Regions from separate parts of the Photobacterium piscicola genome, predicted to be linked through region 1. Evidence: predicted binding sites of a transcription regulator. Region 1 holds the regulator's gene; each other region holds the start of a gene.
What was found. The regulator CRP, encoded in region 1, controls carbon source genes, mostly activating them, when cyclic AMP is high. The targets are predictions, from matches to a motif close to TGTGANNNNNNTCACA.
Positions count from the first base shown of each region.

Region 1 (10,964 bases):
ACATGGCTTCAAAAATGCTAATGACTACTATCAACGTTGCAGTGGCTTACTGCAACTGACAAATATTCGTCGTCCTTTACGAATCATTCATGCTAAAGATGATCCGTTTATGAACAGCGATGTTATTCCATCACAGCCATTACCCGCCAACATTCGTTATGATTTATCAGCCACCGGTGGTCATGTCGGTTTTATCAATGGCAGCTTACTCAAACCACAATTTTGGTTAGAGCACACAGTGCCTGCATGGTTTCAACAACAATTAGATCAACATCAAACAACCCAACCAAATAATGACTGACTTTCTTTCATGCTAATTTTAAGAATATACTGCGGCTATTATTTTATTAGTCATTTAAGAAGTTGTAATGATTATCCCTTGGCAAGACATCGCACCAGAAACACTCACTAACCTTATCGAACAATTTATTTTACGAGAAGGCACTGATTATGGCGAAGTTGAAATCAGCCTCAGTGATAAAGTGGCTTATGTACGACGCCAATTACAATCTGGTGATGCTGTAATTGTTTTCTCTGAATTGCATGAATCAGTAGATATTAAGCTCCGCAATCAAATGTAATCACTACATTATTGTAGCGATAACCATTAAAACTTGGTATCAGTTGCATTTTTATCACTTAATACCGACATTTTAGCAAACATGTAGTAACATTTATCGCTGACCATTATTTGTTATTAAACCTGTGCTAATCACAACAACAAGGTGAGTTATGTCGGTAAAACACCCTATTATTGCTGTCACTGGTTCATCAGGCGCGGGTACGACCACCACCTCTGAAGCCTTCCGCAAAATGTTTAATATGATGGACATCAACGCCGCATGGTTAGAAGGCGATAGTTTTCATCGTTTTACTCGCCCAGAGATGGATTGTGAGATTCGTAAAGCCAAAGAACAAGGTCGTCATATCAGCTATTTCGGTGCAGAAGCCAATGACTTTGAACAGTTAGCCCACTTTTTCGAGCAATATGCTCAAGACGGCAGTGGCAAGTTTCGGCGTTACTTACATACCTTTGATGAAGCCGTACCTTATAATCAAATGCCGGGTACTTTCACGCCTTGGCAACAGTTAGCTGAAAATACTGATGTGTTATTTTATGAAGGGCTACATGGCGGTGTGGTTGATGGTGAAACCAATGTCGCTCAGCATGTTGATTTACTGATTGGGATGGTGCCCATTGTAAACTTAGAGTGGATTCAAAAGATCATTCGCGACACTCGCGACCGCGGTCATTCAAGAGAAGCGGTGATGGAATCAATTGTGCGCTCAATGGATGACTATCTTAATTACATCACACCCCAATTTTCTCGCACCCATATTAATTTTCAACGAGTCCCTACCGTTGATACGTCAAACCCTGTCAGTGCGAAAGGTATTCCAAGTTTAGATGAAAGCTTTGTCGTGATCCGGTTTCGTGGCTTAAAAAATGTCGACTTTCCACATTTATTGGCGATGATTCAAGGCTCATTTATGTCACGCCACAATACCCTTGTGGTTCCTGGTGGGAAAATGAGTTTTGCGATGGAACTGATTATGCGACCGTTGCTTGAACAACTCATTGAAAATGGAAAAATAGCGTAAGCATTATTTCTTGTATGATACTCAGAAGTAAGTATCAGACGTAGCTCTCACTACTCGTTGATAAACGGTTACTGATATCAGCAACCGTCATCGTCATCGAGTTACGCCACAACAATCTCATAGCTGTGACTCATTTCAACACCTTTACCTAGCATCAAACAAACTGAGCAATATTTTTCAAGCGAGTCAGCCACCACCTTACTCACTAGTGCATCATTTAAATCATGGCCAGTAACAACAAAGTGTAAATTGGCATGAGTGAAAATTCGTGGCGCTTGTTCACGACGTTCGGCGAAGATATTCACTTCACAAGCCGTGATCTGCTGTTGTAAATCTTGTAAACCACTAACAACATCCACAGAGCTACATCCCCCGGCAGCCATTAATACCAACTCCATTGGACTTGGCCCTTTTTCACCACCGTTACCATCTAAAACGACACTATGGCCCGATGCTGATTGGCCAACAAACGTCATGTTTTCTACCCATTTTACACGTGACTGCATTTTTATATCCTTGAGCTATATTATTTAAAATTTGATCTTATTTTTGTTGATAATTCCATCGATGTAAACGTTATTTATTTTGTTTAATGCTAATTGTGTTGCATATTTCTATTGCTAGAATTGGAGAGCAAAATCACTTTGAAACGGTGCTTTTGGTAACTAAGTCACAACGATGTGATCATGTGCACACTTATCTCTCATAAATGAGCGGGTCATCGAGATCAATATCAAGAAAAAGCCCCAAAAAAAGGATACACTCTAAACCAGTTTAAGTTAGCTCGCAGCCCATCAGCTGAGTGAATAACTCTGCCAACGCACAGTTTTGTCGAGTTATCTTTACAGAACATATTGTTGGGCAACATATGCAGAGGAAGTTAGTAATATGGTTCCAGGTAAACCGCAAACAGATCCAACTTTAGAGTGGTTTCTTTCCCATTGTCACATTCACAAATATCCATCAAAGAGCACGTTAATTCACGCAGGTGAAAAAGCAGAGACTTTGTACTACATCGTGAAGGGTTCTGTTGCTGTATTAATCAAGGATGAAGAAGGTAAGGAGATGATCCTTTCTTACCTAAACCAGGGCGACTTTATTGGTGAACTCGGCTTGTTCGAAGAAGACCAAGAACGTACAGCTTGGGTTCGCGCAAAAAGCCCTTGTGAAGTTGCAGAAATTTCATTTAAAAAATTCCGTCAATTAATTCAAGTTAACCCAGATATTCTAATGCGTCTATCTGCTCAAATGGCATGTCGTCTACAAGTGACAAGTCAAAAAGTGGGTGATCTTGCGTTCCTTGATGTTACAGGTCGTATTGCACAGACATTACTGAATCTTGCAAAACAACCTGATGCAATGACACACCCTGATGGCATGCAAATTAAGATCACTCGTCAAGAAATTGGTCAGATCGTAGGTTGTTCTCGCGAAACAGTCGGCCGTATTCTTAAAATGCTAGAAGAGCAAAATCTTATTTCTGCTCATGGCAAGACTATTGTGGTTTACGGTACACGCTAATTATTTTAGTCATACCAAAATCACCGATGAAACCGCAGCTTATGCCTGCGGTTTTTTTTTATCACTCCCCAGATGATCACCGTAAAACAATCATTGAACACTCAGGCATTAGTGTTAAATTTTAACTTGTAATAACATCTATTTATGCTACATTTTGCTCACAAATGGATTTTAAATCGATGATGGTCAATATGGATATTGAACGCTTTTCAGTTAACAGTTACACCACGGTACCTGGGATATTAACTAGTCAGCCAACAACCATTGAAATGACAGGGTTTAGTGATAGTCGCTGTTATCTCGAACAACAAACCGGATTACGTCGCTGCCCTGCAGATGAATCAGGTGTTTGGGCTTCACCACTGGATAACTAACCCTTCAACAACAGTGCTTATGCGCTAAGCACTGTTTATTTGGCTTACAATTAACGATCTGTACTTTCAAAAATTTTATTCGCCGAAGCAACCACAAACCCTGAATATAACTCACCATTCGCTTGGGGATGGCGTTTTGCAAATTCATAAAATCCACCAGGGATGTTATGAATACCATCTCGAAAACTGACCCCCACCTTGTCAGCCATGGTTGCTGATTGTTCCAACATCACCTCAGCATTACCTTTTATTTCCCCGCCCGCTTGATTAATAACAAACTGGTTATGGCGCAATAAATGATTAACCTCTTCAAGATTAGAGAACTGTTCTAATTGATTAATACTCACCGTAAAATGGTTAGCGCCAAAACCGTGTGCCGCAACCCACGCTGCATATTCACTTTCAGCCGCTAAAAATTGATAGGTCGCAAAGTCAAGTTGCCATGGACGGCCACGATAAATAAAATCAGGTTGGCGAAAATAATCATCATCAACCTGATCAAGCAAGGCTCGTATCGTATGTTGTAATTCAGCCGAGCACCCCGCTAATTGTAATTCGCTAATAAAGACTTTTGGCAACACCGGGTTTGCATGAATAAAGGATTCGGCATACAGCTTTTTGGCACTAAAATGATATTTTGCTTGCGGTTGGTAACCCAAAGCAATAAATGGCGCAGCCAGTACGGCTAAGCCACACTTCGGTAACCCAAAGCTGCGCAATGCAATATGATCATTAAGTAATGCTGTGTCCTCGGTTAACAACTGCTGTATTTGCACCGCTGAAGGGCATAAGCGGTGACTATAATCGTGCCATAAACCATCAAAAAGTTGGGTAATAGATTCCATAATCAGCCTGCCTATTGAAAGCATTATCACTCATTAAACCTTAGCTCAAGCTTACTCCTGGCGCTAATTGAGACGGTAATTGCACATCATCCCCTTCAACAGACGCCATAGGATAAGCACAATAGTCCGCAGCATAATAAGCACTTGGGCGAAGATTTCCTGATGCGCCTGGGCCACCAAAAGGTGCATCACCACTCGCTCCCGTTAAGGGTCGGTTTCGATTCACAATACCAGCACGAATATGTTCAATAAAATAGAGCCATTGTTGCTCATCGGTTGAAATGAGCCCTGCCGCTAAGCCATAGCGAGTTTGATTGGCACTGACTACCGCTTGAGTAAAATCAACATAACGACTAACGTGTAATAGTGGTCCAAAATATTCTTCATCCGCAAGTTCAGTAATAGCACTAACATCGATAATCGCAGGCGTCACAATTGCGCCTTGTCCCCGCGTTGCCGTTAATAAAGCAACGCCACCAGCATCCAAAAGTTGTTGTTGATGCAATATGATGTGATCCGCCGCCACAGCAGAAATTAATGGCCCCATAAACGGTGCAGGGGTTGCAAAGGGATCACCCACCAGCAATTGTGAAGCGACCGTCACTAAACGGGCTAACAGAGCATCGCCAGCTTTTCCTGTGGCGATATATAATCGCCGTGCACAAGTACAACGCTGTCCAGCACTTAAAAAAGCCGATTGAATGATGGTATATACCGCCGCATCAATGTCACCATACTCTTGGCCGATCACTAATGGATTATTACCTCCCATCTCTAAAGCCAACATAGTTTGCGGTTGCCCCGCAAATTGTTGATGTAACAAATGCCCCGTTTGCGCACTCCCGGTAAACAATACTCCAGCCACTCCCGTTGCCATGGCTAACGCCGCTCCCGTTGTACGTCCACCTTGTACTAAATTAATCACCCCATCAGCAATACCCGCTTGTTGCCATAATTCACACATTCGTTGAGCGGTATTAGGTGTCAGTTCTGAGGGTTTAAATACCACGGTGTTACCCGCTAACAATGCTGGAATAATATGGCCATTAGGTAAGTGTGCGGGGAAGTTATATGGTCCAAATACCGCCATCCCCCCCAAAGGACGATGGCGAACAATCATGGTAGTTTCGGCCTGCTGACGCTGACGAATACCCGTTCGCTCATGATAAGCTTGCGTTGATAACCCAACTTTGGCAATCATCGCCGCGATTTCCGTGGTACTTTCCCATACTGGTTTACCTGTTTCTGCCGCAATAATATGTGCCAATTGTGATTGATGTTGTTGCAGTAATTGAGCAAAGCGTTCAATAACGGCTAAGCGCTCATTAAACGTCGTATTTCGCCAGTTTAAAAACGCTGAATTTGCAGCAGCAACAGCATTCTCAACTTGCTCTACACTCGCAGCATTACCTTGCCAAACCACATCATCATTATAAGGATTGAGTGATTGAAATCGCTCACCATCGCCCACTAGCCATTGATTATTAATCCATAAGCTCATTCGTCTCTCCTTTTATGGTTGGGCTATTAACCTTACTTCATCACCCATTTCCACATTAAGTGCAGCGGCAACCTCAGCGGTCATCATGGCTTGTCCTTGTGCAGTAATCGCAATAGAAGCCACAACCGCTCGAAACCCTGCTAACTGACCATTTGAGATAAGATAATGTTGTTGGCTGCTATGTTCACCAATATTGACCGAATAGCGCTGCGAATGACGCACAGTTTCAATATTACGCACGTCACATTCAACACTAGGACCGGCATCAAAAATATCAACATAACCGCGACAACAAAATCCTTCTTGTTCTAACAGTTGTAACGCGGGACGAGTATTAGTATGTACTTTCCCTATCACCGCTTGTGCTTCTTTGCTAAGTAAATTGACGTAAATCGGTAATTTAGGCATTAAATCAGCAATAAAGCCTTTGCGGCCAATACCGGTTAAATAATCTGCATAAGTAAAATCAATCGAAAAAAAATGTTCTTTCAGCCATTGCCAAAAAGGGGAATTCCCCTGTTCATCAGAGACACCACGCATTTCAGCAAAAGCCACCTTAGCAAATCGCTGTTGATGATCAGCCATCAATAAGAAACGTGACTTTGACAATAAGCGTCCGTTAGTACCTTGACGCCACTCGGGCAATAAAAATAAGCTACACAGCTCAGTTTCCCCAGTGTATTGGTTACCCAATGTCAGTACCTTAACAATGTTGTGTACGCCTAACTGACGCGAAGCATGGGTCACAGTACTTAAATGGTAATTATAAAAAGGCACATCAAGTCCAACCGTCGCTTCAATTGCTGTTGTACCAACTACTTGATTGGTATCACTATCAACGGCGACCAATAGATAACTTTCCTGGCCTGGAGAGGTAACACTGGCATTAAAACTGGCTTGAGAATGTTGGATACGGCGACGAAGTAAATCTTCATTGATGGGTAATGATGTAAAACCATGACCAGAGGCTTCTGCACATTGCATCAGTGCAGGATAATCAGCGGCAGTAATAGGACGAATAATGAGCATAGCATTCCCTCCTAAATATAGACAATGACTCCTGCCATTGTCTCGCTCAACATCAGCGTTAGAATGGGGCTATTGGTGTTAACTAACCCCGTAATAGCAATTCAATCACAGCTCAGCAGAATGCAGTTCATATAACGTTGCAATTGCCGCTTCTAAGCGTTGCATTCCTTCATCGATATCTTTTTTATCAATTACCAATGAAGGCGTAAAGCGCACCACATCAGTGCCCGCAACTAATACCATTAACCCTTCTTTACCTGCGGCAACTAAGATATCTCGTGCTCGGCCTTGCCATTGTGGGCATAACACCGCCCCAAGTAATAACCCTTTACCGCGAATTTCACTAAAAATAGGATAACGATGATTAATCTGCATGAGCCCATCACGGAACCATTGTTCGCGCTGTTTCACGCCAGCTAATACTGCGGGCTGACTAATGGTATTGATCACCGCTTCAGCAACCGCACACGCAAGAGGATTACCGCCATAAGTTGAACCATGGGTCCCCACTTTAAGATGGGCTGCAAATGCCGTTGTTGTCAGCATTGCAGCAACAGGGAAGCCGCCACCTAATGATTTTGCTGTGGTCAAAATATCTGGGGTAACACCAAGACCTTGGTAAGCAAACAAGTCTCCCGTACGGCCATTACCCGTTTGCACTTCATCAAAGATCAACAGCGCATGGTGTTTATCACACAGCTCACGTACCCCTTGCACGAACTCAATCGTTGGGATAATGACCCCACCCTCACCTTGTAAAGGCTCCATCATCACAGCACAGGTTTTATCTGACATTAATTCAGCAATTGCCGCTAAATCATTATAAGGAATATGGGTAACTGCTTGGGGTTTAGGACCAAAACCATCGGAATAAGTACTTTGGCCACCGACCGTCACGGTAAAAAAGGTACGTCCATGAAAACCATGATGAAAGGCGATAATTTGATCTTTATCGGCACCAAAGTTATCAACGGCATAACGACGCGCTAATTTTAATGCGGCTTCATTGGCTTCTGCGCCAGAGTTAGCGAAAAAGACTTTATCAGCAAAAGTGAGTTGGGTCAGTGTGTCAGCTAAGCGCAACGCGGGCTCATTGGTCATCACATTACTTAAATGCCACAATTTTTGTGCTTGCTCTGTTAATGCTTCCACCAGCACCGGATGGCAATGGCCCAAACAACTGACCGCAATCCCCCCCGCGAAATCAATATATTCCCGTTGCTGTTGATCCCATAAGCGCGAGCCTTGTCCACGAACGGGAATAATATCCATCGGCGCATAGCAAGGTACCATGACCTCATTAAACAATGAACGTTGCAGCTTCTCTTCTGTTGCCATCACACTATCCTTCTGTGCTGTATGCCGTATTATTAATAGTATTTACATTTTATTAACCTTTTGCCAAGCAAGTTAATGCTTTTTATTTCAGCAAAAGTGTTAATAAATGAATACACTAGCAATAGTTATGCATTATTTACGGAAGATTATTAACCACTATCATTGACCAACACTCTTTCCTCTAAGGAAATAATTCTTATCAAATGCATAAAATTGCATTTCAACAAAAACGAAACGACTCAAATAACAAAGATAAGCAGTGATAACAACAGAAAAGCGTACTTACTCACGCAGTAATAAGTACGTTAGAAGAACAGTAGAGGAATTAGCGTTGCAGAAAATTAGCCAGCAATTGATGGCCTTGTTCGGTCAAAATGCTTTCTGGATGAAACTGTACCCCTTCAAGTGCCAGCGTTTTATGTCGAATACCCATAATTTCATCAAATTCACCGTTTAATTCTGTCCAAGCGGTGATCTCAAAACAATCAGGTAATGTTGCCGCTTTAACGACCAAGGAATGGTAACGCGTCACTGTTAGAGGATTATTAAGCCCCTTAAAAACACCACAATCAGTATGATAGATAGGTGACGTTTTACCATGCATAACCTGACGAGCACGTACTACATCGCCGCCAAATACTTGCGCAAGTGATTGGTGCCCAAGACACACACCGAGAATCGGTAATTTACCTGCGAAATATTCAATAGCTTGCAAAGAGATACCCGCTTCATTAGGCGTACAGGGACCAGGAGAAATGACTAAATGCGTGGGAGCTAACGCCTCAATTGCCGCAATATCAATTTCATCATTACGCACAACAACGACTTCAGCGCCTAATTCACAAAAGTATTGATAAAGGTTGTAAGTAAAGGAATCGTAGTTATCAATAAGTAACAACATACTACAACTAAGCTCTTATTCTTTTACTGCCAACGGCAGTAATTAACCCGCGATAAAAAAGCAGAGCCTTAGCCCTGCTTTATTATCATTGTTATTGCCTGCACTTATGGGCGAGCAACAAAACCGACTGCATGATAAGCTTTTTTCAACACTTCAGCAGCACGCGCAGATGCTTTATCCGCACCGGCTTTCATCACGCTATCAAGGTAAGCACGATCATGACGAATGCGTTGGTATTCAGCCTGTACAGGCTCAAGCATTGCGACTAATGCTTCACCGACATCTTTCTTAAATGGACCATACATTTCAACACCAGCATACTGCGCTTCAATTTCAGCAAACGTTTTGCCTGTTGCGCCAGAATACAAGCCCATTAGGTTTGAAATACCCGCTTTTTGTTCAATATCATGCGCGATACGAGGCGGCATTTCTGCGTCTGTTTGCGCTTTATTGATTTTCTTTAGAATTGACTTAGGATCTTCAAGTAACGTAATAACGTTCTTACGGTTATCATCTGACTTCGACATTTTCTTAGTCGCATCTTGTAAGCTCATTACGCGTGCACCTACCGTTGGAATATACGGTTCAGGTACTTGGAAAATTGGGCTTTGCTCTGTGCCATAAAGATTATTAAAACGGGTTGCGATATCACGCGCTAATTCTAAATGTTGCTTCTGATCGCTACCTACAGGCACTTGATGAGCGCCATACAATAAAATATCGGCAGCCATCAGTACTGGATAACCAAATAAACCCGCGTTAACGTCATTTGCGTGACGGGCTGATTTATCTTTAAACTGAGTCATGCGGCTTAGCTCACCCATTTGGGTATAGCAGTTTAATAACCAGCCCAGCTGTGCATGCTCAGGTACATGAGATTGTACAAACAAGGTGCTTTTCTTTGGATCAACACCAACGGCTAAACAAATCGCAAGTGCATCGAGAGTTGCTTCATGAAGGGCTTTGGGATCTTGGCGTACAGTAATGGCATGTAAATCAACCACGCAGTACTGACAATCATAATCATCCTGCATCTGTTCCCACTGACGCAGCGCACCAAGGTAGTTGCCGATACTCAATTCACCAGAAGGCTGTACGCCACTTAATACAATGGGTTTACTCATGATCAGGCTGTCCTGTTAATATCTGTAATTGTATTGACGAAAGGTACTAATAACGTGGTTATCAGTACCTAATGTTATTGGTTTTTAGTGTACACCGTAATGTACTAGCAGCCTAGTTTAACCACATCAAGTAATTGCTTGAAGTGATCACAGACAACATCTGGCTGACTATCACTGATAGGTTGACCATAGTTATAACCATAAGTCAGCCCAAGCGAGCGACAACTAGCAGCTTGCGCCGCTAAAATATCGTTACGCGAATCACCCACCATCAGTAATTCAGTGGCTGCAACATGGTGTTTTTCCATCAACCAATGTAATGCGTAAGGATCTGGCTTTTTCAATGGAAAGGTATCACCGCCAATCACATCAACAAAGTAAGCACTCAAACCATGTTCTTCAAGTAAGTGAGGCACAAATTGTGATGGCTTATTCGTCACCACCGCCATCAAAACACCCGCTTGATGTAAATTAGCTAATGTCGTTTTCACATCCGCATATAGCGCACTTTTTTGGTGACCGCCTGCTGCATAATAATGATCAAATAGTTCACGTGCTTGACGCTGTAATTGCGGATCAATCTCAGGATCAATATCGATACTACGGCTTAATGCGCGACCAATTAAAATATCAGCCCCGTTGCCAATCCAAGTCGTCACCTGTTCAACCGTCACACCTTCACGGCCAAGATGACGCATAGTCAAATCAGCCGCATCGGCTAAATCAGGT
Region 1 is NZ_CP175534.1:590,456-601,419, reverse strand. It holds gene ACJZU6_RS02870 (hydrolase) at 1-301, shown strand, start outside; gene ACJZU6_RS02865 (YheU family protein) at 369-581, shown strand; gene ACJZU6_RS02860 (phosphoribulokinase) at 733-1,602, shown strand; gene ACJZU6_RS02855 (OsmC family protein) at 1,704-2,108, opposite strand; gene crp (cAMP-activated global transcriptional regulator CRP) at 2,491-3,123, shown strand; gene ACJZU6_RS02845 (hypothetical protein) at 3,303-3,497, shown strand; gene ACJZU6_RS02840 (DUF1338 domain-containing protein) at 3,548-4,342, opposite strand; gene astD (succinylglutamate-semialdehyde dehydrogenase) at 4,383-5,843, opposite strand; gene astA (arginine N-succinyltransferase) at 5,856-6,872, opposite strand; gene ACJZU6_RS02825 (aspartate aminotransferase family protein) at 6,978-8,210, opposite strand; gene ACJZU6_RS02820 (aminodeoxychorismate/anthranilate synthase component II) at 8,536-9,111, opposite strand; gene trpS (tryptophan--tRNA ligase) at 9,216-10,235, opposite strand; gene ACJZU6_RS02810 (phosphoglycolate phosphatase) at 10,340-10,964, opposite strand, start outside.

Region 2 (10,964 bases), 380 kb from region 1:
CAATATATTAGAAAGCGTCTTTATTATCGCAATGGCATGTAAACAAGAACAATGTGATATGTCTGAAGCCGCGATTCGGTTATATAAATTAATGGAAGTGTTGCAAGCAGATAAACAAGTTGATTTTGCCGCAACGTATCCGGCCTTAACCGACTTGTACCAAGTGGTTAAAGATATGCCGCGAGGCGATGCGCGCCAGCTAATAGAAAAACAAAGCCGAATGCGACTCGATCTTGAACGCATGAAAGCGGAGTCCCGTCTACAAGCTGAGATTAAACTTGAATTGGATGCCATCCTGTCAACTAAGGTTTAACTCGTCATCGTTATTATTAACACCGCCATTTATTGGCGGTGTTTGTTTTTGTTCAGAGTGTAAATTGAGCAGCAGGGAAGGGATGGGTTTTACTTTTCACCAAATGGTGACACACTCTAGTTATTCTACATTCACACATTGGAACAATGTCATGTCAAATGAGCAGATTATTTGGGATCAGGCCCTGATTGAAAAATATAATTATTCAGGCCCGCGTTATACTTCTTACCCGACCGCACTAGAATTTAATCAAGCATTTACTTCTACTGAATTTGAGATGGCATGTCAGCAATATCCTGATCGTAAACTATCGCTTTATATCCATATTCCCTTTTGTCATAAGCTTTGTTATTACTGTGGCTGTAATAAAATCATTACTCGCCATCAGCACAAAGCCGATCAATATTTAGATGTGCTTGAGCAAGAAATTAAGCAACGTGCGACTTTGCTTGGCGATCGTCATGTTAGCCAGTTACATTTTGGTGGTGGTACGCCGACATTTTTAACAGCAACTCAAATTACTCGGTTAATGACAGCACTACGCAGTGCATTTAATTTTGATGCTGATGCTGAAATCAGTATTGAAGTTGACCCTCGTGAAATTGAATTGAGTATTCTTGATCACCTTCGCAGTGAAGGCTTCAACCGTTTAAGTATCGGAGTGCAAGATTTTAACAAAGATGTACAGAAGTTAGTTAACCGTGAGCAGGATGAAGATTTTATTTTTGCGATGGTAGAGCGTGCACGTGAATTAGGTTATCGCTCAACTAACCTCGATTTAATTTATGGCTTACCATTACAAACTCAAGCATTATTTGCTGAGACATTGCAGCAAGTATTAACTATGAAGCCTGGGCGATTATCGGTGTTTAACTATGCCCATATGCCGACTTTGTTTGCAGCCCAACGTAAAATTCATGAAGATCAGTTACCGTCAGCGACAGAAAAATTAGCGATTTTACAAGATACGATTGCAACGTTAACGGGGGCAGGGTATCAGTTCATTGGCATGGATCACTTTGCACTACCAAATGATGAGTTAGCTGTTGCGCAGCGTGATGGTATTTTGCACCGTAACTTCCAAGGCTACACCACTCAAGGTGATTGTGACTTGTTGGGTATGGGGGTTTCTGCTATTTCAATGATTGGTGATTGTTATGCGCAGAACCAAAAAGAGTTGAAGTTGTATTATAGTCAAATGGCAGAGCAGCAAACGGCATTGTGGAAAGGGGTAACCTTAGACGCGGATGACTTGTTACGTCGTGAAGTCATCAAAGCACTCATTTGTAATTTCCAGTTAGATAAACGAGCGATTGAAACTGAATTCAATATTGATTTTGATAGCTACTTTAGCGAAGACTTACAATTATTGCAGACATTCATTAATGATGAATTAGTGACTGTGGGTGACAATATTATTTATGTTGAGTTAAAAGGCCGTTTATTGATTCGTAACATTTGTATGTGTTTTGATAAATATTTACGTGTTCGCGCTCGTCAACAGCAATTCTCACGTGTGATTTAAGCCTTACTCATGTGCTATAAAAAACGCCTCGGTTTCACGTGAAACCGAGGCGTTTTGTTATGTGTATCATTGGTCGTTAGCGCAGTATTATTATCACTTGTTATGATTAGCCACGTTTACTGGCAATATCACGTAGCGCCTGCTTTTCTGTCGCAGATAAGAATGCTAGTTCTAGTCCATTGATTTGCGCTTGACGAATTTGAGCGCCGCTTAAGCCAACTTTTGGCGCAGCAACTTCATATTCATATGGTAATTCAATGCCTTCAACCGCAGGATCATCGGTATTTAAGCAAGCTAAAATACCGTGCTCAAGGAAAGCTTTAACAGGGTGTTGAGTAATGTCTGCTACAGTACTGGTTTGAATATTAGAAGTAATGCAAGATTCAATACCAATGCGATGTTCAGCAAGGTAATCCATTAATTTAGGATCGTTAACCGCTTTGACACCGTGACCAATACGGACAGCGCCAAGCTCATTGATTGCTTGCCACATACTTTCAGGCCCAGCTGCTTCACCCGCATGCACCGTGATTTGTAATCCTGCATCACGTACTTGTTTAAAGTGCGAGATAAACTGAGTGCCGGGTTGGCCAAGTTCATCACCTGCAAGGTCAATCGCAACTAATTGGTCTTTGTGGCTAAGCAGAGCATCAAGTTCTTGTTGGCAAGCTTGAGTACCAAAAGTACGGCTCATGATACCAATCAGGTTCGCTTTAATACCAAAGTCACGGCAACCTGCGGCAACACCATCCGCAACAGCTGCTACAACACCAGCAATCGGCAGGTTGTGTTTCATCGCCATATAGTACGGTGAGAAACGTAATTCAGCGTAATCAATTTGAGCATTAAGTGCGTCTTCAACGTTCTCGTAAGCAACACGACGACATGCCTCTAAATCACCTAATACCGCTACACCCCAATCTAATTTACTTAAGAAGGCAACTAAACTTGGTTCCGCTTCAACAATTTGCACGTGTGGGCGCAAGGCTTCAATTTCTGTTGCTGGCAGGGCAATATTAAATTGCTGACCAAGTTCTAAGATAGTTTGGGGACGAATATTGCCATCAAGGTGGCGGTGAATATCCGTTAGTGGAAGATCTTTGTTTATCATGATTATTATACTTTCCAAAGATAATGGTGACCTAAGTATACGCAATCACTAAATGACATTCACCACTGTTGCAGATAAATGTGCATTGGTGCAAATTGATACCACCGTCAGATCGTACTATTATCATAAATTTTAATCATGAATGTGTAATTCTTTCAGTTTGCGGGTGAGGGTATTTCGGCCCCAACCGAGTAATTTTGCCGCTTCTTGTTTATGACCATGAGTGTGCTGTAAAGCTGTTTCCAGCAGAATTTTTTCAAACTGTGGCAGTGCTTCTGCTAATAAGTCAGTTTCGCCTTGCTGCAAAGCATGTTGCGCCCATCGTTCTAAGCCTTGATGCCAGTGTTGAGGTTCTGTATCGGCACTGGTGGTAACTGTTGTCTCGGTGATTTCTAGCGGTAAATCTGATGGCAATATTTCATTACCACTGGCCATGACAGTGAGCCAACGACAGATATTTTCTAATTGACGCACATTACCCGGCCACGGTAGTTGGGTTAGCTTTTCTGCGGTTTGTGGGTGCAGTGATTTTACTTCGACGCTGAGTTCATCAGCGGCACGTTGTAAAAAGTGGTGTGCCAGTTGAGGAATATCTTGGCGACGATCTTTGAGTGATGGCAAATGAACTCGAATCACATTTAGACGGTGAAAGAGGTCTTCACGAAAATCACCAGCGGCAACCAGTTGTTCTAGATGTTGGTGTGTGGCCGCAATAATACGTACATTGACCTTAACTGGTGCATGTCCACCAACGCGATAAAATTGCCCATCAGCTAATACACGGAGTAATCGTGTTTGAATGTCCAATGGCATATCACCAATTTCATCGAGAAACAAAGTGCCGTCATTGGCTTGTTCAAACCGACCTTGGCGAACACTATTGGCGCCGGTAAAAGCCCCTTTTTCGTGACCAAACAGTTCTGATTCGATTAAGTCTTTAGGTATCGCAGCCATATTGAGCGCAATAAATGCGTTATTACTGCGTGGGCTGTGACGATGCAATGCATGGGCAACTAATTCTTTACCTGTGCCAGATTCGCCATTAATGAGCACTGAAATGGATGAGCGAGATAAGCGTCCTATCGCACGAAACACCTCTTGCATCGCAGGTGCTTCACCAATGATTTCGGGAACCTGTTTTGGTTCTATCGTTGGTTGTTGCTGACGTTTTTGCTCTTGGCTATGGCTGAGGGCGCGCTCAACTAAGGTGACGGCTTCATCAATATCAAATGGTTTGGGCAGGTACTCAAACGCACCGCGTTGATAAGCATTAACTGCGGCATCAAGATCAGAATGTGCCGTCATAATAATCACTGGGAGAGTGACGTAATCTTGCTGAAGTTGTTTTAGTAATGTAAATCCATCAGTGCCAGGCATTTTAATATCAGACACTAATACGTCGGGTACACTGCGCTCTAATGCGGCCAATACGCTATCAGCATCAGCAAACGTTTCGCATTTCATACCGGCATTGATGAGGGTGCGTTCTAATACCCAACGAATGGAGCTGTCATCATCAACAACCCAGATTAATCCTTTGCTCATAATAAAATTCCTATGGTTGTCAGTGTTATGACTTAATCGGTAAATGAATAGTGAAATTTGTATGCCCCGGCCAGCTAAAGACTTCAATTTTTCCTTGATGCTGATCGATCAAATTTCGAGCGATGGATAGACCTAACCCCGTTCCACCTTCGCGGCCAGTCACCATGGGATAAAATAAGGTGTCTTGAATATCGGCGGGAATACCTGGGCCATTGTCGATGATTTCAATGGTGGCGGTAACACGGTGGCGTACCCCTTGAATTAAACTTTGATGCGCAGTGCGGGTTTTTAATTTAATGGTACCGCCCCTTTGACCTTTCAACGCTAATGCCGCGTTACTAACAATATTTAATAATGCTTGTTCCAGTTGTTCAGCATCCATATTGATGTCGGGTAAACTGGGGTCGTAATCACGTTCAATATTGATCGTGTCATCAGTTTCGAGATTGACGAGTTGACGCACTTTTTCTAGCACTAAATGAATATTGTCGGTTTTGCGAATTCCCGGTCGTTGCGGGCCTAACAAGCGATCGACTAAATTGCGTAACCGATCCGCTTGCTCAATGATCATTTGGGTATATTCGTGATAGCTTTTATCGGGTAAGGTTTTTTCAAGTAATTGTGCAGCCCCACGTAAACCCCCGAGCGGATTTTTTATTTCATGGGCCAAGCCTCGCACTAATTCTTTAGCAGCTTGTTGTTGCGCATGTTGATTTAACTCTTGGCTAATACGACGTTGTTGATCAATCGGTTTTAATTCTAAGAGAATCAGCAGCTGTTTTTGCCATGAGATGGGACTGGCATTTGCTCCCAATAAGTGCCGTTGACCATCTATCACAAACGTAACATCGCTATCTGCGAGTCCTTGACCGCTGTGAAGGGTTGCTTTGACTTGCTCAAGATCGAGTGAGCTGTATTGCAATAATTTAGCTAATGGTGAATCGATTAAGCGCCGCTTACTGGACGATAATAATTGTTCAGCTGCAGGATTGACGTAACGAATCACTAACGCTTCATCAAGTAGCACAATGGCGGTGACTAAATTGTCGAGAATTATGGGTGTAAAGCTGGTATTCACAATCATTATCCTTATCGATAGCTAAGCAAAAGATCGTTGGTGCAGATGCACACCCGTCGCCGTTAGCTGATGCACCAAAATGGTGCATGTCAGTGTACTCGGTTTAACAGCGAACAGGCAGGATTTATTGTAAATAGGCGTTAACGAGGTTGAATTGGACTGTTTTTAGGACGTGCCTGTGATACGCGATGTAAATAAACCGTAATACTTTCAGATGAAGCAAGGATCTTGCCATTTTTAAGTAATTGGATTTGAATTTGATGACTGCCTCGATCGATATTGGTCAACAGCCAAGTTAAGTCGGTTTGAGACCCGCCATACGCTTTACCATCTATCACTAGCTGTGCTTGCAAGTGTTTATTAAGCTTACGGTTACTGACTGCTCGCACTTTAATATCACCGTCATTACTGCGAATGGTTTGCTGATGCACTGGGGCTAGCAGGCTAATGGTAGCGGCAGGAAGTGGGGGTTCAATATCGGTAGCAATTGATATTAGTTCGACATTGTCTGCTTGAGTCATGTTGATTGACGTTGATTGCATGCTGGGTTGTACTTCAGTGACGGAAAGTTCAACTGTACTGGCTTGGGGAGTTCCGGGAGTATCACTAAAATGGACTACACCATTATCATCAGTCCAAGAATAAATTGTTGTTGCTACGGCGGTACTCGCAGCTGTTGTAAATAACAGCATAGATACCAGATTAATGAGTTTCATCCGTTAACTCTCCAGCAAGACCTTGATGGTCAATAAGTCCTTTATTGTTGCCGCTTTTGTTATGGGAGCAAGATCAAAAAGGCCTGCGTGTGAGGCAGGCCTAAATCTTCACTGTTCAGTTTAAATGTATTACTTAAACAGAGTAGTAAAGTTCAAATTCTAATGGGTGTACTGCCATATTGATTTTCTCTACATCTTGCTCTTTTAGGGCGATGTAAGAATCAATAAAGTCGTTAGAGAATACGCCACCAGAGGTTAAGAATTCACGGTCTTCGTCAAGCGCTTGTAGTGCACCTTGTAGTGACTCAGCTACTTTTGGAATCTCTGCCGCTTCTTCTGCTGGTAGGTCGTATAGATCTTTATCCATTGCTTCGCCTGGGTGGATCTTATTAGCGATACCATCAAGGCCAGCCATTAGCATTGCAGCAAACGCGAGGTATGGGTTGGCTGCTGGATCACCAAAGCGTACTTCGATACGACGTGCTTTTGGACTTGGTACGACAGGAATACGGATTGATGCAGAACGGTTACGCGCTGAGTAAGCCAGCATAACAGGTGCTTCGTAGCCTGGGACTAGACGCTTGTATGAGTTAGTTGCTGGGTTAGCAAACGCATTGATTGCACGTGCGTGTTTGATGATACCACCGATGTAGAACAGTGCCATTTCTGATAGGCCGCCGTACTTATCGCCTGCAAATAGGTTAACCCCATCTTTAGCCAGTGACATGTGAACGTGCATACCAGAGCCATTATCACCAACCAGTGGTTTAGGCATAAAGGTTGCTGTTTTACCAAACGCGTGTGCCACGTTATGAACAACATACTTATAAATCTGAATTTCATCAGCTTTATTGGTTAACGTATTGAAACGGGTTGCGATTTCGTTTTGACCTGCGGTTGCTACTTCGTGGTGATGAGCTTCAACAACCAGTCCCATCTCTTCCATGATCAAACACATTGCAGAGCGAATATCTTGTGATGAATCAACAGGAGCAACGGGGAAATAACCGCCTTTAACGCCAGGACGGTGACCTTTGTTACCACCTTCAATTTTTGTGCCGCTGTTCCATGCCGCTTCAATGTCATCAATCTTAAAGAATGAACCAGACATATCAGTATTGAATCGAACGTCATCAAATAGGAAGAATTCTGGCTCAGGGCCCACTAAAACATTGTCAGCAAAACCAGCTGAACGCATGAACTCTTCTGCGCGTTTAGCGATTGAGCGAGGGTCACGATCGTAGCCTTGCATTGTTGCAGGCTCAAGAATATCACAACGAATGTTTAGGGTTGCGTCTTCTGTAAATGGGTCCAGTACCGCACTTGCTGCATCAGGCATCATCACCATGTCTGATTCATTAATGCCTTTCCAGCCAGCTACAGAAGAGCCATCAAACATTTTACCTTCTTCAAAAAAATCAGCATCGATTTGGTGAGATGGAATAGAAATGTGCTGCTCTTTACCTTTGGTATCGGTAAAACGTAGGTCAATAAACTTAACTTCATTTTCCTGGATCAGCGCTAGTACGTTTTCAACTGACATCTTGAGTAACCTCCGGTGTTATTTAGGGCGATGGCCGCAAACTTAAGTGCTCATACTGTGGTGAGCGAATCTGAAAGTATTAAAGCGAAAACCATGCCAACTTTTAAAAGCCCCTAATAATGCGTGTTTAAGGCAATTAGGTGACTTTTTCCTTTCCTGGTTTGCACTATTATGGTGAGCGTTTGCACCGGTTTGGTGCAACAATGGTGCATATTGAAAGTGATACAATATTGACCAATATACTTCGCCATTTAATAGTTCCATTACTATGGTGATGAGGGCAAATATTGTCAATCAACCCAGAGATAATTAGGTATTTTTATTGCTAAATAATCGTCATTAAGCTGTAACTAAAAAGTGATCAAGATCGCATTTTTGATTGGTTTTAGACTAATTTATCGTATCAATATGAGGGTTAAGAAAAATAAAAATAGCCAAAAAAGTGAGTAAAAATGCGGCTCTAGAGGAAGTTGCGAAAAAAGCTGGTGATATAAATCACATATTTCGTGGGTTTTGGAGTAAAATCTGTTAAATTATGAGCCGTTTTTTTAATCAAGTAGCCTCTATTAAGACGCTGCATGTTCTGAGTGAATGTGAAACTAATGTCTAATCAACTGATCGATAACTTAAGAAATATCGCAATTATTGCTCACGTTGACCACGGTAAAACTACCCTGGTTGATAAACTTCTACAGCAATCTGGCACGTTAGAGGGTCGCGGCGAAGCCGAAGAACGTGTGATGGATTCTAACGATATCGAAAAAGAGCGTGGCATTACCATTCTTGCTAAGAACACAGCAATTAATTGGAATGACTACCGCATCAATATCGTAGACACCCCTGGACACGCAGACTTCGGTGGTGAAGTTGAGCGTATCATGTCTATGGTTGACTCTGTATTACTGATCGTTGACGCGGTTGATGGCCCAATGCCTCAAACACGTTTCGTAACGCAAAAAGCGTTTGCATACGGTCTTAAGCCAATCGTTGTAATCAACAAGATTGACCGTCCAGGTGCACGTCCTGAGTGGGTTATGGATCAAATCTTTGACCTATTTGACAACCTAGGCGCAACTGATGAGCAACTAGACTTCACAACAGTTTACGCATCAGCGCTAAACGGTTGGGCAACAATGGAAGAAGGCGTAACTGGCGAAGACATGGAACCATTGTTCCAAGCTATCGTTGATAACGTTGCAGCTCCTTGTGTTGACGTTGACGGTCCACTACAGATGCAAATCTCTCAACTAGATTACAGCTCTTACGTTGGTGTTATCGGTGTTGCTCGTATTGCTCGTGGTACTGTTGCTGCAAACCAACAAGTAACTATCATTGGTGCTGACGGTGCTAAGCGTAACGGTAAAGTAGGTACAGTTCTAGGCTACCTAGGTCTTGAGCGTCACGAAGTTGCTGAAGCGAAAGCGGGCGATATCGTTGCAATCACAGGTCTTGGCGAGCTTAAGATTTCTGACACTATCTGTGACGTGAATACTGTTGAAGCATTACCTGCATTGTCTGTTGATGAACCAACAGTAACAATGACTTTCCAAGTAAACACTTCTCCGTTTGCTGGTAAAGAAGGTAAGTTCGTTACTTCACGTAACATCCTTGAGCGTCTACAAAAAGAATTAGTACACAACGTAGCATTGCGCGTTGAAGAAACTGAAAGCCCAGACCGCTTCCGTGTTTCAGGCCGTGGTGAACTTCACCTATCTATCCTGATTGAAAACATGCGTCGTGAAGGTTACGAGCTAGCAGTATCTCGCCCAGAAGTTATCATCAAAGAAGAAGATGGTAAGCTAATGGAACCGTTTGAAGTTGTAACTATCGATGTGGTTGAAGAGCATCAAGGTAGTGTAATGGAGAAAATCGGTATCCGTAAGGGTGAGCTAAAAGATATGGCACCAGATGGTAAAGGCCGTGTTCGCATGGACTTCATGATGCCTTCTCGTGGTCTTATCGGTTTCCAAACAGAATTCCTAACAATGACTTCTGGTTCTGGTCTTATCTACCATACGTTTGATCACTACGGTCCTCACAAGGGCGGTACTATCGGTCAACGTGCTAACGGCGTATTGATCTCTAACGGTACTGGTAAAGCGGTAACTTACTCGCTATTCAACCTACAAGAGCGTGGCCGTCTGTTCTCTGAGCACGGTGACGAAGTATATGAAGGTCAGATCATCGGTATTCATAACCGTGCAAACGATCTAACTATCAACTGTCTACGTGGTAAGCAGCTAACAAACGTTCGTGCATCTGGTACAGATGAAGCACAAACGCTTTCTCCTGCTATCAAGTACACTCTTGAGCAAGCTCTAGAATTCATCGATGATGACGAGCTAGTAGAAGTAACACCAGAAAGCATTCGTATCCGTAAGAAACTTCTTACTGAAAACGATCGTAAGCGCGCAGGTCGTGGTAAGTAATTACCGCTAATCTGAACGATTACTAATACAATCCCTCGCTTGGCAACAAGCGGAGGATTGTTGTATCTGGAGTATGAAAATATTCTTGGGACAAAAAATATTTAAACAAAAAAAGAGCTAACATGGTTAGCTCTTTTTTATGGTTATAGTATCGCAATTGTGCTGATTACTTTTTCAAGTGACCAATAAAACGATTTGATTCTGCAATGGCACTGTTCATATCACGAATAGCACCAGAGATTTCGGTTTGTAATGCATTAAACTGCCCTTGAAGTGAGCCTATTGCTGCCGCATTGAGGTTATGCTTAAGATATAGGGTGTTATCACGTAAAGTGTCTAAAACAGGCTCCATTTTCTTCTCAGCGCGTTTCATCGCAGATAGCATTTTATTGTAAGATACTTTTGTCGTTTGTAATTTACGTTGGCTATCACGTTTAAGGTTGGCACTTTTATACAATGACAGTTCTTGCTGCCATTCTTCAAACATAGCGTTGGCGACATCTTCAATGGCGGCAATACGATCATTAACATTTTTAACCGCGGCTTCACTGCTTTGATATTGGCTATCAATATCTTGATAAGCCGATTCAAGATCGCCACCATCAAATTGATTGAGTGCTTTTAGGCCATCAAGGGCGCTGGTAAATTGTTTTTGAGCGTTCTGTTGCGCTTGATTGGCATCTTCAACCCGATCAACCATGATA
Region 2 is NZ_CP175534.1:209,659-220,622, reverse strand. It holds gene ACJZU6_RS01085 (DUF2489 domain-containing protein) at 1-313, shown strand, start outside; gene hemN (oxygen-independent coproporphyrinogen III oxidase) at 465-1,838, shown strand; gene add (adenosine deaminase) at 1,945-2,949, opposite strand; gene glnG (nitrogen regulation protein NR(I)) at 3,082-4,494, opposite strand; gene glnL (nitrogen regulation protein NR(II)) at 4,520-5,578, opposite strand; gene ACJZU6_RS01060 (DUF4124 domain-containing protein) at 5,713-6,288, opposite strand; gene glnA (glutamate--ammonia ligase) at 6,422-7,831, opposite strand; gene typA (translational GTPase TypA) at 8,434-10,260, shown strand; gene ACJZU6_RS01045 (DUF2959 domain-containing protein) at 10,427-10,964, opposite strand, start outside.
Region 2: the regulator CRP is predicted to act here: its motif matches at 8,316-8,331, upstream of typA (translational GTPase TypA).

Region 3 (10,964 bases), 830 kb from region 1:
GAACTTCTTCTATCCAATCAGGGTTAAGCTCAATGCCCGCTTCTATTAATGCTTGTTGATAACCATTAAAACGATCAAATTTATCATCTACCTCCATCTCGCACGAAAGATAAGCAATTTTACGATGCCCTTGTTCAATCAAATGTTTAGTTGCTAAATAGGTTCCAGCGCTGTTATCTAACCACACACACTGAGATTCTATTTCACTAACATGGCGATTAATCATGATGATTCCTGAATGCTGTTTTGCATAATGGATCAACATGTCATCAGTCATCGCTTTACTATGTAAAACAATATTACGGCAGCCTTTACTTAAAATAAATTTAAGCGCTTCCTCTTCACACTCCATATCATAATTACCACTCGCAACAATCAGTTTACGGCCATGCTTTTTAGCCACCTTTTCAACGCCTTGCGTTAATAAACCATAAAAAGAGGAGTGAAAGCGGCTAACAATCAACCCAATCGTATCTTGCCCTTGGTTTATCGTAAGCCGTTGATTATCTTTTATTTGATAGCCAATCTCAGCCATTACCATTTCAACTTTAGCCACTGTTTCTGGCAGCACACTATCCGATTTATTAATAACACGAGAAACGGTTGCAGTTGAGACATTTGCCGCTTTTGCTACATCTTTAATTGTTGCCATATGAGGTAGAGATCCCATTTTTTAACCATGTAATTTACATATGATACTAATATGTTACATCAGTGAATTCCATCACAGAATGATAGATATTTAGTATTTATCCTAAGAATGTGAATCAAAACAGATAAAAATAATTAATAACCCTTGCCCTTTAAATGACGTGTGGATGTAAATTACATGAAAAATAAATCTATAACGACACCACCAGTAGGATTAGCCCTGCTGCCATTAATCGCAATGATCGGATTATTAGTCATTGGATATGGAGTGTATGGCCTTCCAATTGAAAGTCTTTTATTAACATCAGCAATCATTGCCGCAGTTGTAGCATGGAAAATTGGCTATAGCTGGAATGATATTCAAAATGCCATTATCGAACGTTTAGCAAAAACTCTACCGGCTATATTTATTCTGGTATTAGTTGGCGGTTTAATCGGCAGTTGGATGGTCGGTGGTACTATCCCAATGTTGGTTTACTATGGCCTGAAAATTATTAGCCCTGAATACTTAGTACTGACTTCATTTTTAGTAACCTGCATGATCTCACTTTGTACTGGTACCTCATGGGGCGCGGCGGGTACCATTGGTGTTGCTCTAATGGGTATAGCAACGGGTATGGACGCAAACCTTGCAGCGGTTGCAGGTGCTGTTGTTTCTGGAGCCTATTTTGGTGATAAGATTTCACCATTATCGGACTCAACTAACTTTGCCCCCGTGGTTGCAGGAACAGATCTCTACTCACATATTCAACATATGCTATGGACGACTGTTCCAGCATTTATCCTATCCTGTGTCGTGTTTTTCTTTGTTGGTAACCATGAAGTAACAGCCGCTACACCAGAAAAAGTTATTGCTATGTTGGCAAATATTGAACAATTATTTTCACTTAACGTTTTCTTATTACTCCCACCAGCTCTAATTTTATGGGGTGCTATCCGTAAACTACCAACGATTCCTTTAATGCTCTTAGCCATCATTATTGGCATTTTTAACTCAGTAGTATTCCAAGGCTTTAGCTTAGTGACGGCGTTAAATGCAATGCTTAATGGCTTCAATGCGAGCATGTTTGCTGATGCAGGTTTAGGCAACATTACTGTTGTTAGTGATGTTCTAACATTAGTCAATCGTGGCGGCATGACATCCATGATGGGTGTCGTATTATTGGTTTTCTGTGCTTTCTCATTTGCAGGAGCATTAGCACTCACTGGCGCACTTAATGTTCTGGTAGATTTACTTAGCAAAGGCATTAAAGGAACAGCAAGCCTTATAGGTGCAACAATTATCACGACGATTACCGTGGTATGTACCACCTCTGATGGTAAATTAGCACTGCTTATTCCATCTGAGTTATTCCGTGATACTTATAAGAAAATGCAGTTAGATCCTAAAAACTTATCTCGTACAATCGAAGATGCTGGCACCATTATTGAGCCTCTCGTTCCTTGGACTAATGCTGGTGTATTTATGGCTGCTACATTAGGAGTATCAACACTTGACTATATGCCTTGGGCAATTCAAAACTATTCTGCCATTTTCTTTGCCATGCTATGGGCAGTAACCGGCATTGGTATTGCTAAAGCAGTAAAAGATGTAAAACAAACAAAAACAACCACTCAAAATAAAGTAACAATCTAAATAAACTATTTTTGGAAAGTCCGTCAATTTGGGGCTTTCCTGCCTACGAGAGGAAATTATGGCACACGAACTTGATACAATTATTAATCGCTATGGTACAGACAGCTTAAAATGGGATTATATGGAAAAATGGCTTGGTGTTCCGAAAGGAGAAGCTTTACCAAGTTGGGTCTCAGACTGGGATTTTAAAGCCCCTACATTTATTACTGATGCGCTACAAGCGCGCTTAGATCATGGCATTTTTGGTTATTCTGAGCGCGGTGATGAATACTTTAATTCTGTCATTGATTGGTGGGCTGAACGTCATCAAGTGACATTACAAAAAGAATGGTTCCATACAACACCAGGTAGCCTACCCGCTATAGCAATGCTAGTAGAACAATGGTGTCACGTGGGTGATAAAGTCTTGGTTTTAAGCCCTGTGTATCATGCTTTTTATCGTACTATTGAAAATACAGGCCGCACTGTTGCTGAATCCAGTTTAATTAATAATGACGGTTACTACACCATTGACTTTACTGATCTTGAAACGCAATTTCAAAGTGGCGTCAAGATTATGATTTTCTGTAATCCACATAACCCAGGAGGCAGAGTCTGGACAGAACAAGAAGTCAATAAGGTCTGCCAACTTTGTCATCAATATGGTGTGTATCTTATCTCTGATGAGATTTGGGCAGATATCGTCTTCACTGGCAGTAAGTTTTACAGCTGTTTGCGCGTAGACTCTAAATATTTTGATAAATTAGCAGTATGTATCGCTGGCACAAAGACATTTGGCTTACCGTCAATGCGCTTAACAAATACCATGATCCCAAATGAGAAAGAAGCCCAAGCATTAAAAACTAAATTACTTGCCTATGGTATCGATGTGTATAGCGCATTTAGCATTATTGCCAATCAAGCAGCATACCGTAATGGTCACGCATGGGTAGATGAAACAGTTAAGTATTTAGAAGAGAATAACAAAATTCTTGAAGCCTTTGTCCGTAATGAGCTTAAGCAAGTAACCTATCGAGTTCAAGAATCGACTTACTTAGCATGGCTAGATTGTCGAGCAATGGGATTAGATGATCAAACCCTAGAAAATACACTACATCAAGCAGGTGTTATTCCAACAATGGGATATGGCTTTGGCCGAGATGGTAGTGGATTTATTCGTCTAAATCTTGGTTGTCCAACATCTATTTTAGAAGAAAAAATTAATCGACTACGTACCGTACTAAAGTAAAAAGCACACCAGATACATCCTCAAAATATGCATTAGGGTAAGTCTTATAACCCTAATGCATTATGCTTACCCCATAAAAGTAATCTCTAATTACAATCATTTCAGTCGTAAAATATTAACGATATAATAAAAATTAATCATATCGTTATATTTCAAGGAAACACACCATGACAACTCAACAAACGCAACTAACAGAAGCACAAAAATCCGCCATCGAAGAAATGGTTATCAACCGCGTAAATGCAATGAATAATGATGCTGTACTGTGTGATGCGATTGATAATAAAGTTCACAATATGGAAGAGCATCTAAAAGCTTACTTTCATGAGCGTTTTCATTTCCACAGCAAGAAAGCATAATCAACGTTAGTCAAAAATAGACCAACAAAGCCAATCATTCACTGATCACATCAACGGTATTTTTTATTGTTAGTGATCAGTCCTATACCTAGCTTCATTTCCAAAAAAACCATCGCCATTAACAACTCAATAACGTAAAACAGACGATTAACATACATAATCAAGTCAAAGCAGTAAAAAACACCCTCTATTGCTTGTAACTCATGGATTGGAACTATTTATTGTGTAAAATATAGACTTCTACACTATAACGTTGTTTTTACCATGATTGATTTAAATGTATTACCTCTTTACCTCACCGCTGTGATTGCTCTACTACTCATTCCAGGACCTGACATGCTACTTATTGCCAGCTCAAGCTTAACTTACGGTCGCAAAGTCGGTATTTATGCAAGTTTAGGTAATGCAACCTCTGGTATTTTATTAACTATTTTAGCGGCTCTTGGTGTCTCTGCGCTTATAGCAATGAATCCAATCGCTTTACATGTTTTACGTTTAGTTGGCGGCGCGTATTTATTGAAAATGGGTTGGGATTGCATGCGCACTCATCCAGATGACGCCCCTCAAGAATTAGAGCATTCAAATAAAATGGCATCGACACTTTATCGTCGAGCTGTTTTTACTAATCTACTTAATCCTAAAGCACTCATTTTCTTTGTTTTGTTTTTACCGCAATTTGTTTCAACCCATGTTGCAACATCATCGGGGGAACAAATGTTAGTACTTGGATTATTACTTAATGTCTTAGGGTTATTATTTAATTTATTTCTCGTGACGACCATTGGCGTATTCGGCCAGTCATTGCTTAAAAATGAAAAATTCCGAAATAACCAACATAAATTTATGGGTTTAATCTTCTTCATACTGGCTATTTGGCTATTAGCCTCGCAATTACCAACCCCACCAAGCATGTAATTTAATATTGGTAACTATGTTTTCAACAAAAAAAACGCCATTAATAATGATGGCGTTTTAGAAATTATCGATATTTAAGTAAAAAAAACGATTAAAAATAGACTATTAGACAAAATAACTGAATAAGTAATATTTTCGCCTTATATGTGAATTCTTAGCCTTTAAATTTTGACTTGAATTTCACACTAAAAAACCTCATATACTTACCTTATAGATGTGTGCGCACGCTTACTTTTGCATTTCTTTTATTTAATGCGCATCACAACATTACGCCCAGTATGTCGGGCGCATTAAGGATTATTATGATTACTCACGTTGGCATTATTGATCAGGATCCAGTCCGCCTGATCACTCCATTATTAGACGAAGCCGTACCTGCCGATAAAATGATATTTATTGGTACTGAAAAACAACAAGAACAATATGATCGACTCGCTTCTATTTTAACTTCACGTAATATTATTGTTGAATTTTTCATTATTCCCGACATTATCAATGTCACTCAAATTAGACAACGTTTGAACCAACTTGCCGACCAATTAAAACAAGACAGCCGTGATGTTTGGTTTAATGCAAGCTGTGGTTTACGTCACCGTTTATTATCCGCTTATGAAGTTTTCCGCTCTTTTCATTGGCCAATCTATGTCATTGAACCATTCAGTGATGAAATGTGCTGGTTATTCCCCAATGATCGCGAACAACAACAAGTACAAGATCGTATTCAAATTTCTGATTATTTAACTATTTTTGGTGCGCGTTGTGAGTTATCTGATAATCCAATGCCAGAATCTCTTAACGATCAGTTATGGGAACTGGGCCAACGTTGGACGAGTTCTGCATTAGAATTAGGCCCAGGCTTAGCAACGCTTAACTACCTAGCAACTACATGTCGTAAAGAACAAGTGCTAACTGTTGAGTTAAGTGAAAAACAGCAAGGTTATAAAGAACTAGGTACACTTCTAACCGATCTCGAAGAAACAGGCCTTGCAACATATCACGATGGTATTTTGACATTTAAACATGAAGAGGCACGTCGATTTGCTAATGGCGAGTGGTTAGAAAGCCTTGTTCACAGTACAGTGCGTGCGATTCAAAATGAGTTACCCACTATTCAAGATCACTCTTTAGGTGTGCAGGTTTACCGTAAAATTGGTGAACGTGAAGTACGTAATGAACTTGATGTAGCAACTATCGTCAATAATAAACTGCACATCATTGAATGTAAGACCAAAGGTATGCGCGATGATGGCGATGATACCTTGTACAAACTAGAATCTTTACGTGACTTGCTAGGTGGCCTACAAGCACGTGCAATGCTAGTGAGCTTCCGTCCTTTACGTCACCATGACCTCGTTCGAGCTCAAGATTTAGGATTAGCGATCATTGGTCCAGATCAACTAGGAGAGTTATACACTCATCTACATGATTGGCTTAAAGGTGCGGGTGGTCAAGCTCATAACCCAGCCTAAATCGCGAGCCATCTTGCATTAGTAAAAAAGAGTAACGATCAAAAAAGGCCTTCTTAAAGGCCTTTTTATTTCATCAAATTTTGAGAATCGCTTAATGCTGTTTGGCGTGAATTATCCAAGTCGATTAAAAACAATTCCTGCAGCTTGTGGCTTCTGTGTATGGTGCTGACCCTCATCTAAGACAAGTGTTACCGTGGTCATATTTTCCCCTACAGTTGCAATAATATCTCTTACAACAAACACATCATCTAAGTAAGCAATCTTCATCTGTAATACAGGAGAGATAGGTAATGCTATGGTCGCTTGATGTCCATTTGGAAATATAATTTTATAATCAATCATGTTTATAACTTCACTAAGCTCAACGAAATACTATTCTACAACAAAAACAACCTAATGGTTAAACTCCCCCCACTAAGTCATAGCATTATCGTGTTGTTTTCATTATACCTGTGCGCTTTTAATGCAAAAAAGCCGATAGTAATCTATCGGCTTTCTAACATACATATTAAATAAATCGCGTTATTGAAAACGTATTATTTAGTTAGCATCTGACGTGCAGCTTCAACAACAATCTTAATTGAGCGCGCTTCAGTTGCTTTTAATGTTGCGTGATCAGGAATTTCTTTTTGAGTGCGGTTAATAATAACGCCCGCAACACAACCTGCACGTAAACCAGAACTTGCACACATAGTTAATAGTGTTGCAGATTCCATTTCAAAGTTCAGCACACCCATTTCCTGCCACTCTTTCATAGAGCCTTGGAAACGACGTACTACACGACCTGAGAATGTGTCGTAACGCTCTTGACCTGGGTAGAAAGTATCACTAGAAGCGGTAACGCCAGTATGCACTGTCGCACCAGCATCATCACATGCTTGCTTCATTGCTGTTGCAACAGTGAAATCAGCAACCGCAGGGAATTCCATTGGTGCAAAGTGAAGGCTTGCACCGTCAAGACGTACAGAACCCGTAGTTACAATCATATCACCCGGGTTAATGTTTGGTTGAATAGCACCTGTTGTACCTACACGAAGGAAAGTATTAACACCCAATTGTGCTAACTCTTCAACAGCGATAGATGTTGATGGTCCACCAATACCAGTAGAACAAATAACAACTGACTTACCATCTAACTGCGCGCGGTATACTGTGTATTCACGTGCACTTGCTAGGAATTCAGGGTTTTCCATTAGGTTGGCAATTTTTTCTACACGAGCAGGATCACCAGGAATAATTGCTAACTCAGCACCGTTAAGATCCGCTTTATTAACACCTAGGTGGAACACTTTATTGTCAGACATAATGATACCCTTTAAATTTAATCGCTCTGATTGTAGGAACAGAGATGGATAATTATCGTTAATTATTGTGTTTTTTGACAGCAAACGTAATACGCAACATAACAACAACGTCTGTCAAAATCTAATGTAAAGATAACGGAAGCTGAGACTGTTTTTAGTGAGTTAAATCACATTAAACAAAAGCAATATAATTTTTAGTTACAAAATAATTGAACCGATATCACAACAAAACGTTTTCCTATCGAGCCCATCACAAAAAAAATCGTAACTTCAGCATAACGTTTACCGCTTTTATTGGTATTCAATCATAACTATAAATAAAAAAGCAGAATGGTGTTGAAACCATTCTGCTCTTCGTTATTCAGCGAATAATATTATTTATTCACCCAATTATTGCTTAGGTTTAAAACGTAATAAGCGTAACGCATTTAAAGTCACTAATGCTGTTGCACCACTATCCGCTAATACCGCGACCCACAGTCCTGTTACACCCAATATCGTTGTGACAAGGAAAATACCTTTAAGCCCAAGAGCAAGGCCAATGTTCTGACGAATATTATTTAACGTTGCACGTGACAGCTCAATCATTACAGGCAATTCAGCCAAACGATTATGCGTAATCGCTGCATCAGCAGTTTCCAGTGCAACATCAGTACCGCCGCCCATCGCAATACCGATAGTTGCAGTTTTCATTGCCGGCGCATCATTAATACCATCACCAATCATGGCAACACTATGTTCGTCATTCAATTTACGAATTTCAGTGACTTTATCAGCAGGTAATAAGCTGGCACGAAAATCAATATTGATCTCTTTCGCAATTGCAGCGGCAGCCCGAGTATTATCACCCGTTAGCATTACGGATTTAATACCAAGCTGTTTAAGTTTTTCAATCGCAACTAATGCATCGTCACGTAAATTATCTCGCCATGCAACAAGACCAACAGCTTGTGTATTACGCACCGCAACCACCAACGTTTTGCCTTCATTTTCTAACGCTGTTGCTTGTTGCTGTTGAGCCGGTGTTAAAACAATAGCCACGGGCAAACGATCAGCGGCACATAATAAGAAATTATCGCCTTCGGTGATGCCTTGAATACCACGACCAACCAAGGTTTCTCGCTCCGTTGCTTCAACCACAGTGACCTGCTGTTGTTGCGCGCGATTAACCACGGCTTTCGCTAATGGGTGCAATGAACCCGCTTCAATCGCTGCAGCTTGACGTAATAATTTCTCGTCGTCGTTATCCCAACAAATCATATCTGTTACAACAGGTTTACCTTCAGTCAGCGTACCTGTTTTATCAAACGCAACCACTTCAATATGACCCAGTTGTTCTAACGCCGCTCCCCCTTTAATTAATGCACCACGACGTGCCGCCGCAGCCAAACCTGATGTAATCGCTGCGGGAGTAGAGATAACTAATGCACACGGACAAGCAATCAATAATAATGCTAAGCCTTTATAAATCCACTCATCCCACGATTGACCAAATACCAGTGGTGGAATAATAACCACCAGTGCAGCCAATAAAATCATACTTGGCGTATACCAACGGCTGAATTTATCCAAGAAACGTTCTAATGGTGCTTTACGTGATTCAGCATCTTCAATCATATGCAAAATACGATCGATGGCATTATCGCCTTGCGCTGAAATAATGGTTAATCGCACCACTTTATCGGATGCCATGCTACCCGCCATGACTTTTTCGCCCGGTGTACGTTCAACAGGCACGGACTCCCCTGTTAACGCACTTTCATCAAAACTGGCGATAACATCCAACACTTGACCATCTGCGGGTAAACGTTCACCCGGTACCACTTCAATCACATCACCGGGTTTTAACTCCGCTGCTGATCGTTTGGTTTTAGTACCATCAGCCAAAATAACAGTGGCTTCTTCTGGTACTAAATCCATTAATGCTTTGACGCCACTACGCGCACGAGAAGCCGCATAACCTTCAAGTTGTTCGCCAATAAGGAACAAAAAGATAACCATTGCCGCTTCTGCAGTTTCACCAAGGTACAAAGCGCCAATAGCGGCAACCGACATTAATGTTTCAATTGAAAACGGTGTTCCTGATTTAGTTAAAATAATCGCTTTTTTCAAAATAGGGAATAAACCAACAATGGTCGTCAACGTAAACGCTAACAACCCTGCTTCTGCCGAAACCGTTTTATTTAAAATAAAGGCAATCACCATCATCATTGCAATAACGATCACAGAGAGATGTTGATGTAAAAAAGATTGAGTAGGTAAATCTGCGGTTTTTGTAGCAGTAGAAACTAAGGTAAAACCTGTCTGTTGTGATTTATTTTCGATCTCAGATTTTAAGCTTTCAATATCTGCTTGTTGATTATCATGAATATTTACAATCAACTTTTCAGTCGCAAACATCACTTTAGCCGTGTCGACTGAAGTTAATGACATAATGGACTTTTCAAGCTTAGCTGCGCAACTAGGGCAATCCATGCCTAGTACTTTCCAGCTAAAGGTCTTGCCATGAGCGCTATTGGTTAGAGAGGCTTCTAACGCTAATTCTTGTTCTTTACTCATCGCTGGTGTTGAACAACACTGTTTCGTATGAACATGTTCGCTATGATCATGAGTATCATGGTGGTGCGTACGCGTGGCATCTACACCATGATCATGGTGTGTATTATTTTGGGCAGGCTTATCACAATCAGAAATATGCGTACCTGTAATGGTAAAGCTGTTTTTCTTGGCTACCGGATGGATCGCATCATGTGTTGTCGCTGAACAACAACCACCTGCCGCAGGACCTTCAGTGTCATTATCACCATACCCTTCAGAATCTTTATTGGTCGAGCAACAATCAGCACTGACACTGGAACAGCAATCCGTTGTTGCTGCAACCATAGTAACCGTTGCTTTATTTGCAACGGTTGATTTTGCAGTATGAATATGATCTTTTTTATTATTACATTGAGCACACATCATCGTTCTCCTTGGGTGCTATTCGATTTTACTATTTTTGATTATAAACCTTTGAGTTAAGACCAAGGTCAAGCAACTCATCACAGTTAAGTGATAATAATTATCATAAATAAGTAAAAATACTGTTGCACCCTTAGAGATAAATTAACGTAAACGACGTAAAACTATTGTATTATCAAGCACATCACCCCAAAGCGTATAATCTAACCCCATATCAAAAATATATTCTGTCACTAATGTTCGTACACAGTTAACCAATACCTCAGTGTCCCATGGCTTTTCAAAATAGCTTTCAATACGGGCTTTATTGATCGCGGCAATAGTATCTTGATGGGTTGCTTGACCGGTTAATAACACCTTTTTAGTATGAATAAAGCGGTTATCGTTAGCCACTGCGGTTAACAATTCAACGCCACTTTTACCGGGCATAACATGGTCAGA
Region 3 is NZ_CP175534.1:1,420,970-1,431,933, reverse strand. It holds gene ACJZU6_RS06985 (LacI family DNA-binding transcriptional regulator) at 1-652, opposite strand, end outside; gene nhaC (Na+/H+ antiporter NhaC) at 830-2,287, shown strand; gene ACJZU6_RS06975 (MalY/PatB family protein) at 2,346-3,515, shown strand; gene ACJZU6_RS06970 (hypothetical protein) at 3,683-3,874, shown strand; gene ACJZU6_RS06965 (LysE family translocator) at 4,139-4,789, shown strand; gene ACJZU6_RS06960 (Card1-like endonuclease domain-containing protein) at 5,092-6,258, shown strand; gene ACJZU6_RS06955 (hypothetical protein) at 6,370-6,600, opposite strand; gene udp (uridine phosphorylase) at 6,795-7,562, opposite strand; gene ACJZU6_RS06945 (zinc/cadmium/mercury/lead-transporting ATPase) at 7,953-10,523, opposite strand; gene ACJZU6_RS06940 (response regulator) at 10,668-10,964, opposite strand, start outside.
Region 3: the regulator CRP is predicted to act here: its motif matches at 7,719-7,734, upstream of udp (uridine phosphorylase).